DNA from 3 places in the Geothermobacter hydrogeniphilus genome. Region 1 is predicted to be linked to each of the others. Evidence: riboswitches for the same ligand, from Rfam matches in the RefSeq annotation. Region 1 holds a riboswitch; each other region holds the start of a gene.

Region 1 (3,267 bases):
CTTCCACGCCGCCCTCAAGGCCGACTACCTCGGCATCGCCCTGCTCGGCATCCTCGCCTCGCTGGTTTCGCTCTACTACTACCTGCGTCCGGTGATCGTCATGTTTCTCGCCCGTGAACGGGATCTCTGTCTCGACCGGGGCAGTGCGAGTGAACACACCGTGCTGGGCGTCTGCCTGCTGGCGATCCTGTTGCTCGGCATCTATCCGGGACCGCTGTTCGACCTGATCGCGCTGATTCTACCCTCCTGATCGGCGTCTGCAGCTTCAACAGGATGTTGAACCGCCGGGTTGAACAAAATGATCCCGCATCCGGGCGGTCTCTATTTCAGGACAATGCCCGCATCCGCGGCAGCATCAGCAGCGTGCCTGACGAAGATATCCGCGACCCGGTCATTCTCTCCCATGCCGTGCAGGTAGGGAAGAACCTCGATCCCTTCTTTTTCAAAGATGGATTTCCATGAATCCTTCTCCGGACCGGCCATATCATTGGTGGCATGATCGCCGGCAACGATCATAAAGGCTCGGATCACCACCTTTTTGACCCCTGATCTTTTCAACGTCTCCAGGACCTGCTCGACTGCCGGGTAGCCCTCAACCGTGCCGATGACGGTTTTGACGTCGGGATAAACCTTGTTCATCTCGTGTTCGAACTGCAGGTAGGAGCCACCCGAGGGAAAATGATCATTGCCATGGCCCATGTAGACCAGCGCGGCACCATTTTTTCTTGCCCGGTCCACATCCTCCCGCATCGCCCTGACTGCTGTTTTGATATCTTCGGCATAAGGGTGTTCAACCCCGAACGTTCCCAGCATGGGGCGGCCGATAACCAGTTTGTTGAACGGCTTGAATTTTTTCTTGATGGTGTCAATGGATGCCAGGGCATCCACATAGGCGGTCAGGTCAAGAAATTCCTCGGCAGGGGCAATATGGGTGGGCTGCACCACCAGGGTGTCATAGCCGTCATCCTGGAAATTGGCGATGGTGGCCAGCGGTCCCTGGACATGAAGAATCTCCGGCGGGATATTCGGATGGGCCTTGATGTAGGCCGGATCGGCAGCCCTTTTCTGCCAGATTTTCCGGATGATGTTTGAGGTGAAAGCAAAACGAACCGGGGTCTCGGGATAGGCTTTTTTCATTTTATCCCGGATGTTGAGCAGCCCCTGCAGCGCCGGTTCAACCGTCGTGCCGAACATTGCCAGAACAATTCCGTTTTTGTGCACAACTTTATACTCCGCTGCCTGAACCATCTGGGTGGACAAAAGAAAAGCAAGGGCGACCGTAAAAACAACCGACTTTTTCATAGGGACCTCCGGTGTTTACGGCCCGGAATAAAAAAATCCCGGACCAATTAAAATAATTGATCCGGGATTTCCCTGTCTGTATCCCAGAATCCAGCTGCCGTTGACAGCCTGCGCCACAGGAAATCAACAACGTTTCAGGCAGGTCTTCTGACTTCCGGATCAAGCTACTTGTCGCGCCTTCCCGATCGCATTGATCAGTGGCTCTCATGCGACGTTCGTCCCCGGTCACAGCGGCGGGCCCGTCCCGGATTTACACCGGGTTCCCTTTTCATCCACGATAAGCGGACACCTGAAACCAATGTCAGGTACTTTATCGATCTCGAATACTTAAGTCAACAACCCGAACTCGGCGGGATACCGGCCTTGTCAGCGGCACCTGCTTCATGTTAAAAATGCGGACCATTGAGAATACCTGTTCGCCGGTGCCCCGACGGGGCTTGATAGGGAAGAGGGGTGCAAATCCCCCGCGGACCCGCCGCTGTGAGCGAGGACGAAGGGCCGACAGCCACTGATCAATACGATCGGGAAGGCGGCCCGGAGGATGATTCGCGAGCCAGAAGACCTGCCGGAACGAACCCGCCACATTCTTCCCCGGGGTTCAGGGAAAGTGGACTGCCCGGATCTTAAAAACGCAAGGTCCGCACGCCCCTGCCGGGGTGGTGCGGACCTTTTTTTATTTCTATGCAAGCTGAAATCGAAGTCATCGACCTCTGCCGCCGATTCGGGAAAACCCGCGCGGTCGACGGAATCAGCTTCCGGGTCGCCCGGGGGGAATTGTTCGCCTTTCTCGGCCCCAACGGTGCCGGGAAGACCACGACGATCAATCTGCTGACCGGGCTGCTCTCTCCGGATCGCGGGCACATCCGTTATCGTGGAGAAGACTTCGACCCGGGACGACTGGCCGTCAAAAAAATGATCGGCGTCGTGCCCCAGCACAATAACCTCGACAAGGAACTGACGGTCCGTGAGAACCTGCGGGTTCACGGCCGTTTGTTCGGCCTTGGCGGACGGGAGCTCAGCGAACGGATCAATTTCTGCCTCGACTTCGCCGCCCTGAACGAAAAACGCGACACCCCGGCCGGCAAACTCTCCGGCGGCATGAAGCGCAAACTGGTCATCGCCCGCGCCCTGCTCCATAAGCCGACGATCCTGTTTCTCGACGAACCGACGGTCGGCCTCGACCCGCACAGCCGGCGCCGCATGTGGGCCTTTCTGCGTCGCATCAACCAGGAACAGCAGTGTACGGTTTTTCTCACCACCCACTATATCGAAGAAGCCGACAGCCTCGCCGACCGGGTCATGATCATCGATCGGGCACGGATTATCGCCGAAGGCACCCCGGCCGAGCTGAAACAGCAGGCCGGTCATTTCGTCCTCGACATCTACCGGGAAGAGTCCCTGGACAACGAATTTTTCACCACCCGGGAAGCGGCCCTCGAACGACTGAAACAACTGGAGATGTCGGTGCGCATCCGTGAGACCACCCTTGAAGATGTCTTTCTGCGCCTGACCGGCAAACGGCTGGAGGCACGATGCTGAACGGCGTCCGGGGCATCTATCTGCGGGAGATCCTGATCCTGCGCAGGAAGCTGGTCAAGACCGTACTCTCGGCTGCCGTTTCACCGGGACTGTTCCTGATCGCCTTCGGCTACGGCATCGGCAGCAACGCCCGGGTGGACGGATTGAGCTACCTGGCCTTTCTGCTGCCGGGGCTGCTGACCATGAGCAGCATGAACCAGAGTTACGGCATCGCCACCGAAATCAACATCGCCCGCTTCTACTTCAAGGTGTTCGAAGAATACCTGCTGGCACCGATCCGACGCTGGGAAATCGTGGTCGGCGAGATGAGCTACGGTATCACCAGGGGACTGATCCCGGTGCTGGTCATCGCCTGCTACAGCCTGCTGTGCGGTGTGCAACTGCACTTCGGACCACTGTTTCTGCTGGCGCTGCTGCTGCACCTCG
Region 2 (3,267 bases), on a different contig from region 1:
CATACAGATGACGAAACCTGCAGCGCTTCCGTGGCCACGCCCGGCAGTGGTGGTACGTGAACCTGTCTGCGCAGGGTGGCAAACAAACGGGCTACACAGGGGAACCATGAAAACCCGAAAGAATATACCGTACCCCCCGTGGCGGCATATCAGCCCCCTAACGTTCCAAGGCGGCCGAAACGGGTATCGACCGCCCCGGCACCACCGTCTTCCCTCCCTCAAAAATAGGTGGTGATGCCGGCGAACAGTTCCCTCGGCGGCATCGGATAGCCGCTGTTTTCCTCGTAATCCTTGTCCAGCAGGTTCTTCAGCGTAATCCGGGCGTCGAAGGTGATGCCGTTGTCGAGGACGAAGGGCCGGGAGAAGCTGGCATCCAGCACCACGTAGCCGGTCCCGTCGCGGGTGGCGTCGGCATAGTACTTCAGATAGCGGCCGTCAAGGCGCAGCCGGGCTTCCTTGACCGGACCGACTTCCAGGAAGAGATGGACCTGGTGGCGGGCCTTGTTGTCGAGGAAACGGTCGGTGGCGCGGTCCTTGGGATAGAGGTAGGTGTAGTTGGCGCCGCTTTTCAGCAGTTCGCAGAGTTGCAGGTCAAGCTCCATTTCGGCGCCCCAGATGCGGGCTTCGTTGACGTTGACGGGGCTCCAGACGAAACTGCTGTCAGCGCGCCAGTCGATGAGATCCTTGGCGTCACGCCGGAAGGCCGCCAGAGTGAGCTCGCCGCGGTCGCCCAGTTGCTGATCGAGGGCCAGTTCATATTCCCAGGCGGTTTCCGGATCGAGGTCGGGATTTCCCCTGGCGAAGCTGGTTGCCGGCCAGTATCTGTCATTGAGGGTCGGGGCACGGAAGGCACGGCTGACCGAGGCCCGCAGGCGGGTGCTCTCGGTCAGCGAGAAGAGGGCCGCGGCCCGCGGGCTCAACTCATTGTTGAACTCGGAGTGGGCATCGTAGCGCAGGCCCAGCAGCAGGCTGAGCCGGGAGGTTATTTCGATCTGGTCCTGACCGAACAGCGACCAGCGGTTCTCATCGTGGTTGCCGCTGGCGGTGGAGTCAAGCTTGTCATCGTAGAAGTCGCCGCCGAACAGGATATTGTGCGCACCTCTCTGCCAGGCGGCCGACAACTCGGTGCCGAAGGTTTCAACGATATGGGTGTCGTCGACCGGGGTCCAGCCGCCCGGATCCCGGTAGTCGTTGCGGCGCCGTTCATAGCTTTGCCGGAGGGTGATTGCCAGGGGACCGGCCGGGCCGGTCAGGGTCAGGGCGGCGAGGGTGTTTTTGTCCTGTTGCCGGGCCTGCGGGCTGGGCCAGGCGGTCGAACCCGGTACGCCGTTCTCCTTGTCGAGATAGAAGCCTGACAGGCTGAGGTCGTAACCGCCGCCGAGATCGAAGCCGAGCATCCCCTCCAGGTTGGTCTGGTCGAGGTCGGAGTTGGTCCGGTAGCCCTGCGAGCGGTCCAGCCCGGCGCCGAGGCGGTAGCGCATGTTGTCTTTTCTGCGGGTGGTGGAAAAACTCAGGTCGCGGGTTTCGAAACGGCCTTCGCTCCAGCTCAGCGTGGTTTGCGGTTCCGTATCGGGCGTGCGGGTGAAGATCTGGATGACCCCGGCCAGGGCGTTGGTGCCGTAGAGGGCCGAGGCCGGTCCGCGCAGGACTTCGATCCGCTCGATCTCGCTCAGTGCTACCGGCAGGTTGCTGAGGTTGAACTGGCCGTTCTGCGGTGAATTGAGGCGGATGCCGTCGAGCAGCACCAGCACCTGGGCGCCTTCCGAACCGCGAATGCTCGGGGTGGCAATGGCGCCGGCCGGGCCGCTGCTGGTGGTCTGCAGGCCGACGGCATTGCGCAGTACTTCATCGAGGCGGGTGGCACCGGTGGCGGCAATCTGATCAGCGGTGATCACCGTCACCGAGGCCGCCAGCTGTGATTTTGGCCGGGCGCTGCGGGTTGCGGTGACCACCACCGGGTCGAGGGTCGCGGCGCGAACCGGGACCGGGGTAGAGCTCAGCATGCTTAGTCCGAGCGCCAGGGCAAGACAACTTCTCTTCATCAAATGGTTCCTCCTGCTTGATTCCCGGCCGATGACCGACGCACCGGCGCAGGGCTGGTCCCTGGGTTGTGAAGAGAGTAAAAAAAGGGCAAAAACAGCAGAAGCCCGCGCACTCGTTGCAGAGGGCACGGGCTTCTCGTTTTTGAAGGGCCGCTTTATCCACCCTCCCATCCCGGGGAGGTTCCTGTGGGGGGTCCGGCCGGCAGGTCTTCTGGCTCACGAATCATCCTCCGGGCCGCCTTCCCGATCCTCGGGGATCAGTGGTCTATCGGCCCTTCGTCCTCGCTTACAGCGGCGGGTCCGCGGGGGATTTGCACCCCACTTCCCTCGTGACGCCGATTTAAGTCAGCGTCACGGCCCTCTCGGGCACCGGTGGACAGACAAAATTGTGTCAAATCAATACGGTGGAAGGAGGGCCGCTGTCAAGGAGAAAACGAGGTTGAGCTGTTGTCCGCCGGGGCGCAGAAGGCCATGAACCGTCGCAGCAGCCTGGTGCGGTATTTTTCGCCGTGCAGCAGCAGGTAGAAGTTGCGCCGCAGGTCAAGGAACGGGGTCTGCAGCGCCACCAGGGCGCCGCTCCGGCGGGCCCTGCGGGTTGCCAGCAGGGATAGGCAGCTGATGCCGAGCCCCGCCTCCACCGCCTCCTTGATCGCCTCGGTGTTGCCCAACTCCAGGTAAACGCGGATGTTCCCCAGTTTTCCCGCCAGCGCCGTTTCAAACACTTCCCGGGTGCCTGATCCCTGCTCTCTCAGGATCCAGCGGGCCGCCATCAGGTCATCGACAGAGATGTTCCTCTTTTTGGCCAGCGGGTGGTCGGCGCCGGCGTGGATCGCCAGGTGGTCCTGGCGCCAGGGGATGGTTTCGATCGTCGTCTGGTGACAGAACCCCTCGATGAAGCCGATGTCGATGTTGAAATGCAGCAGTTCCTGGACGATCTGTTCGGTGTTGCCGACATCCAGGGAGAGCCGGGCTTCAGCATGTTCCGCGGTGAAGTCTCCCAGTATCCTCGGCATCAGGTAGTTGCCGATGGTGGAACTGGCGCCGATCCTCAGCAGGCCCGCGAGCCGGTCGTCGGGACCGCTGAAAGTGGTTTCGATTTCTGTCACGCGGGCAAGCACATCCACCGCCTTGGGGATCATCACCCGCCCCTGGTCATTGACCAGCAGACGTTTCCCCCGCCGATCGAACAGCTTCTCTCCCAGCAGCCGTTCCAGCTCGGCCAGCG
Region 3 (3,267 bases), on a different contig from region 1:
CTGGCGACCTTTTTCTGCAGCAGGCCGTCCAGCGGCGGAAAGTCGTAATTGACGCCCATGTCGACGACAATCACTTCGGCACCGGCGTGTCGCGCCAGGGCATTGATGGCGGCACCGCCGTCAATGAAATTGAGAACCATCTGCGGGGTCACCTCGGCGGGGAAGGCGCTGACCCCTTCGGCGACCACGCCGTGGTCACCGGCAAACGTGAAAACAACCTTCCTGCGAATATTGTCGCGACCGGTGATGGCAACATAACGGCGGGCGAATTCCTCCAACCGGCCGAGGGACCCCTGCGGCTTGGCCTGGCTGTCGATACGCGCCTGGGCCTCAGCGAGTTTCTCATCAGCGACCGGCTTGATGCGGTCGAGGGCGGTATGAAGATCAATTGACGGCATGAAACATTCTCCTGATTCAGACCTGAATCAGTGAGCTCCTTGTCGGCGGACAGCACAAGTCATTGACCTGCCTGAGCTCCCCAAAAATCACCAGCGAACCTGTGGGTGCGCTGCAGATTTCTGAAAATCTCATGCAGACCAGGCACTTGCATTCTCCATCCAGCAGAAACTCACTGATTCAGGTCAGGGTTATTTCAATCGCAGCGGCAATCCGCTGGCCAGCAACCAGGCCTCGTCCGCTGATGCGGCGAAAAGCTGGTTGACCCTGCCGGCGAGGTCACGAAAGGTGCGCGCCAGGGCATTGTCGGGGACAATGCCGCTGCCCACTTCGTTGCTGACGACGAAGACCGGGATATCCAGTCGACGCAGGGTTTCGATCAACTGCTCCGCCGCGGCGATCACCGGAACGGGCTGTTCGCCGGCAGCGAACAGCTGGTTGGTCAGCCACAGAGTCAAACAGTCGAGCAGCACTGCCGAGCGGCCCGGGGTGACATCGGGCAGCCGGGCAGACAGATCAAGCGGCTCCTCCAGCAGCGCCCAGCGTTCACCCCGCTGCTGCTGATGCAGGGTGACGCGCTCCGCCATCTCCGCGTCCTCAACCCGGGCGGTGGCGACATAGAGCAATGTCCCCGGCAGTTCCTCGCAGCGCCGCTGGGCATAACTGCTCTTGCCCGAACGCGCCCCGCCGGTAATAAAAACCAGGCGCGACATCAGTATTCTATCCCCTTTCGGGCTTTGATCCCCTGTTCGTGTGGGTGTTTTACCAGTTGCATACAGGTGACCAGGTCGGCACGTTCAAGCAGTTCCACGGGAGCCCGTCTCCCGGTGCAGACCACCTCCAGGGCGGCCGGCCGCTGATCGAGGAAACCGGCGAACCGCTCGAAATCGAGGTAGCCGCGATTGAGACAGCCATGAATCTCATCGAACACCACCAGCTCGATATCACCGGTCCGCAGTCGCTGCGCGGCAAGGTCGAAGGTTGCGGTGACATTGGCCCGCATCTCTTCAGGATCGACCTGCCGGCCGATCACCCCTTTGGCGGCATCGATAATTTCAAGTCCGGTCTGTTGCTCCAGAATGATCAACTCACCCGAACGCGGTACGGCCGGTTTGAGGAAACGCACCAGCAGTGTCCGCAGCCCCTGGCCGAGGGCGCGCACCAGCAGACCGGTGGCGGCGGTCGTCTTGCCCTTGCCGTCCCCGGTATAGACCTGCAGCAGTCCAACCCTGTCTGCCGACATGAAAAAACCCCGCACCTGTCAAAGGGGTCCGGGGTCCGCTGCCATCTGTGGCTGGCGCTGCCCGGACCTCTCCCGCGAAAAATCCAGCATCCATCTGCATCCGGGCAGGTCTCCTGGCTTACGGATCATCCTCCGGCCGCGCCTTCCCACCGGATTTCTCCGGCAGTGGCTCTGGTACCCAGTACCTCGTAAAACTTCGTAAGATTGCGCCGGGATTTGGCGAGCCGGCAAGGCGCACTTTCAGTTACATAGCCGTAGCTATGCAACTGAAAAGTGCAACGTAGTCGGCGCGGCAAATAAACCAGCAGAATACGATAAGTATTATGGGGTACTGGGTACTAGCGGCGTTCGTCACCGTTCACAGTTGCGGGGCAGCGAGGGACTTGCACCCTCTTCCCTATTCTTCCGCCGTAATCTCTACGGCGGACACCCAGGTTATGTCAGGCGTCCATAACTAACAGAGGGGTACGACCGGTGTCAACGGATTCACCCGGATTCAGCGGTAGATGAGCTTGAGTATCAGCAGCAGCAGAGTATTGCCGGTCGCCAACAGGTTGATGATGATAAACACCGGGTCACCGGCGAGAAAGGCATAGGTGGTGTAGAAAAGACCGCCGATGAAGATGATCAACAACATGAAGAGTGACAGGTCGTGGGTCGAGCGGGTACGGAGAACCTTGATGATCTGCGGCACGAAACCGAAGGCGACCATCAGTCCGCCGATCAGCCCGATCCACTGGTAGCCGTTCATTCCCCGACCTCGCCATCCAGGCCAAGAGCCTCGACGATCCGCTCCCAGACATCCTCGCGCCCCTCCCCGGACAGGGCCGAGAAGGAACTGAAGGCATCGGCCGGCAGCCCGGTCGTCGCCAGAATCGGTTTGAGCTGTTTCAGCCGTTGGCTGCGCTTGACCTTGTCGATCTTGGTGATCACCGGGATGGTCGGAATCTGCAACTCCTCCAGCCAGTCAAGCAGCTGCAGGTCCTCGTCGTTGGGAACCCGGCGGCAGTCGAGCAGCCAGACCACGCCGCGCAGGCTGGCACGCTGTGCGAGGTAGGTATGCACCATCGGCCCCCAAGCTTTTTTCACCTCCGGCGGCACCTTGGCAAACCCGTAGCCCGGCAGGTCGACCATACAGAACTGGTCGTTGATGCGGAAGAAATTGAGCAACTGGGTCCGGCCCGGTGTCCGCGAGGTGCGCACCAGCTTGCGGCGACCGACCAGGTTGTTGATCAGGCTGCTCTTGCCGACGTTGGAACGCCCGGCAAAAGCGATCTCCGGACCCTGCTCGGGCGGGTAGTTGCCCGGTCGGGTGGCACTCTGGATAAATTCGGCAGAACGGATGTGCATGGTCGGCTCCGATTACGGGTTGACGCTCTCTCCGGGCGGACTGTAGCACGGCGCCCGGCGCGGCTACAAGCGATTCAGTCCCACCCAAATCCACCGGCTGTTTTGTGGACCGAGGGTGGCGGAACTGGTGGAGATGCGAGGCGCCGCGCCGACTCGGGCGTAGACGTAGCCGAGCTACGTTGAGCACCGAAGCGGTGAAGGCAACGAAGCAGATTCAGCCGTAACGACAGCCGAATCCCGAAATTGCCGGTGGATTTGGGTCTCACTCCCGGGGTCGG

The links. Region 1 has a riboswitch for cobalamin ahead of B5V00_RS05095 (sirohydrochlorin cobaltochelatase). Riboswitches for the same ligand answer to the same signal wherever they lie in the genome.
Region 2: another riboswitch for cobalamin. It lies ahead of B5V00_RS15600 (TonB-dependent receptor plug domain-containing protein); the one in region 1 lies ahead of B5V00_RS05095 (sirohydrochlorin cobaltochelatase).
Region 3: another riboswitch for cobalamin. It lies ahead of B5V00_RS08440 (cob(I)yrinic acid a,c-diamide adenosyltransferase); the one in region 1 lies ahead of B5V00_RS05095 (sirohydrochlorin cobaltochelatase).

What each region holds. Positions count from the first base shown of each region.
Region 1 covers NZ_NAAD01000004.1:125,072-128,338, reverse strand. The annotation lists gene B5V00_RS05100 (NADH-quinone oxidoreductase subunit N) at 1-250, shown strand, start outside; gene B5V00_RS05095 (sirohydrochlorin cobaltochelatase) at 322-1,302, opposite strand; cobalamin riboswitch at 1,423-1,610, opposite strand; cobalamin riboswitch at 1,706-1,888, shown strand; gene B5V00_RS05090 (ABC transporter ATP-binding protein) at 1,984-2,841, shown strand; gene B5V00_RS05085 (ABC transporter permease) at 2,835-3,267, shown strand, end outside.
Region 2 covers NZ_NAAD01000030.1:22,230-25,496, reverse strand. The annotation lists gene B5V00_RS15600 (TonB-dependent receptor plug domain-containing protein) at 219-2,003, opposite strand; cobalamin riboswitch at 2,230-2,431, opposite strand; gene B5V00_RS15595 (LysR family transcriptional regulator) at 2,465-3,267, opposite strand, start outside.
Region 3 covers NZ_NAAD01000009.1:42,021-45,287, reverse strand. The annotation lists gene cobT (nicotinate-nucleotide--dimethylbenzimidazole phosphoribosyltransferase) at 1-398, opposite strand, end outside; gene cobU (bifunctional adenosylcobinamide kinase/adenosylcobinamide-phosphate guanylyltransferase) at 588-1,109, opposite strand; gene B5V00_RS08440 (cob(I)yrinic acid a,c-diamide adenosyltransferase) at 1,109-1,639, opposite strand; cobalamin riboswitch at 1,749-1,868, opposite strand; cobalamin riboswitch at 1,949-2,079, opposite strand; gene B5V00_RS08435 (SemiSWEET family sugar transporter) at 2,136-2,390, opposite strand; gene yihA (ribosome biogenesis GTP-binding protein YihA/YsxC) at 2,387-2,989, opposite strand.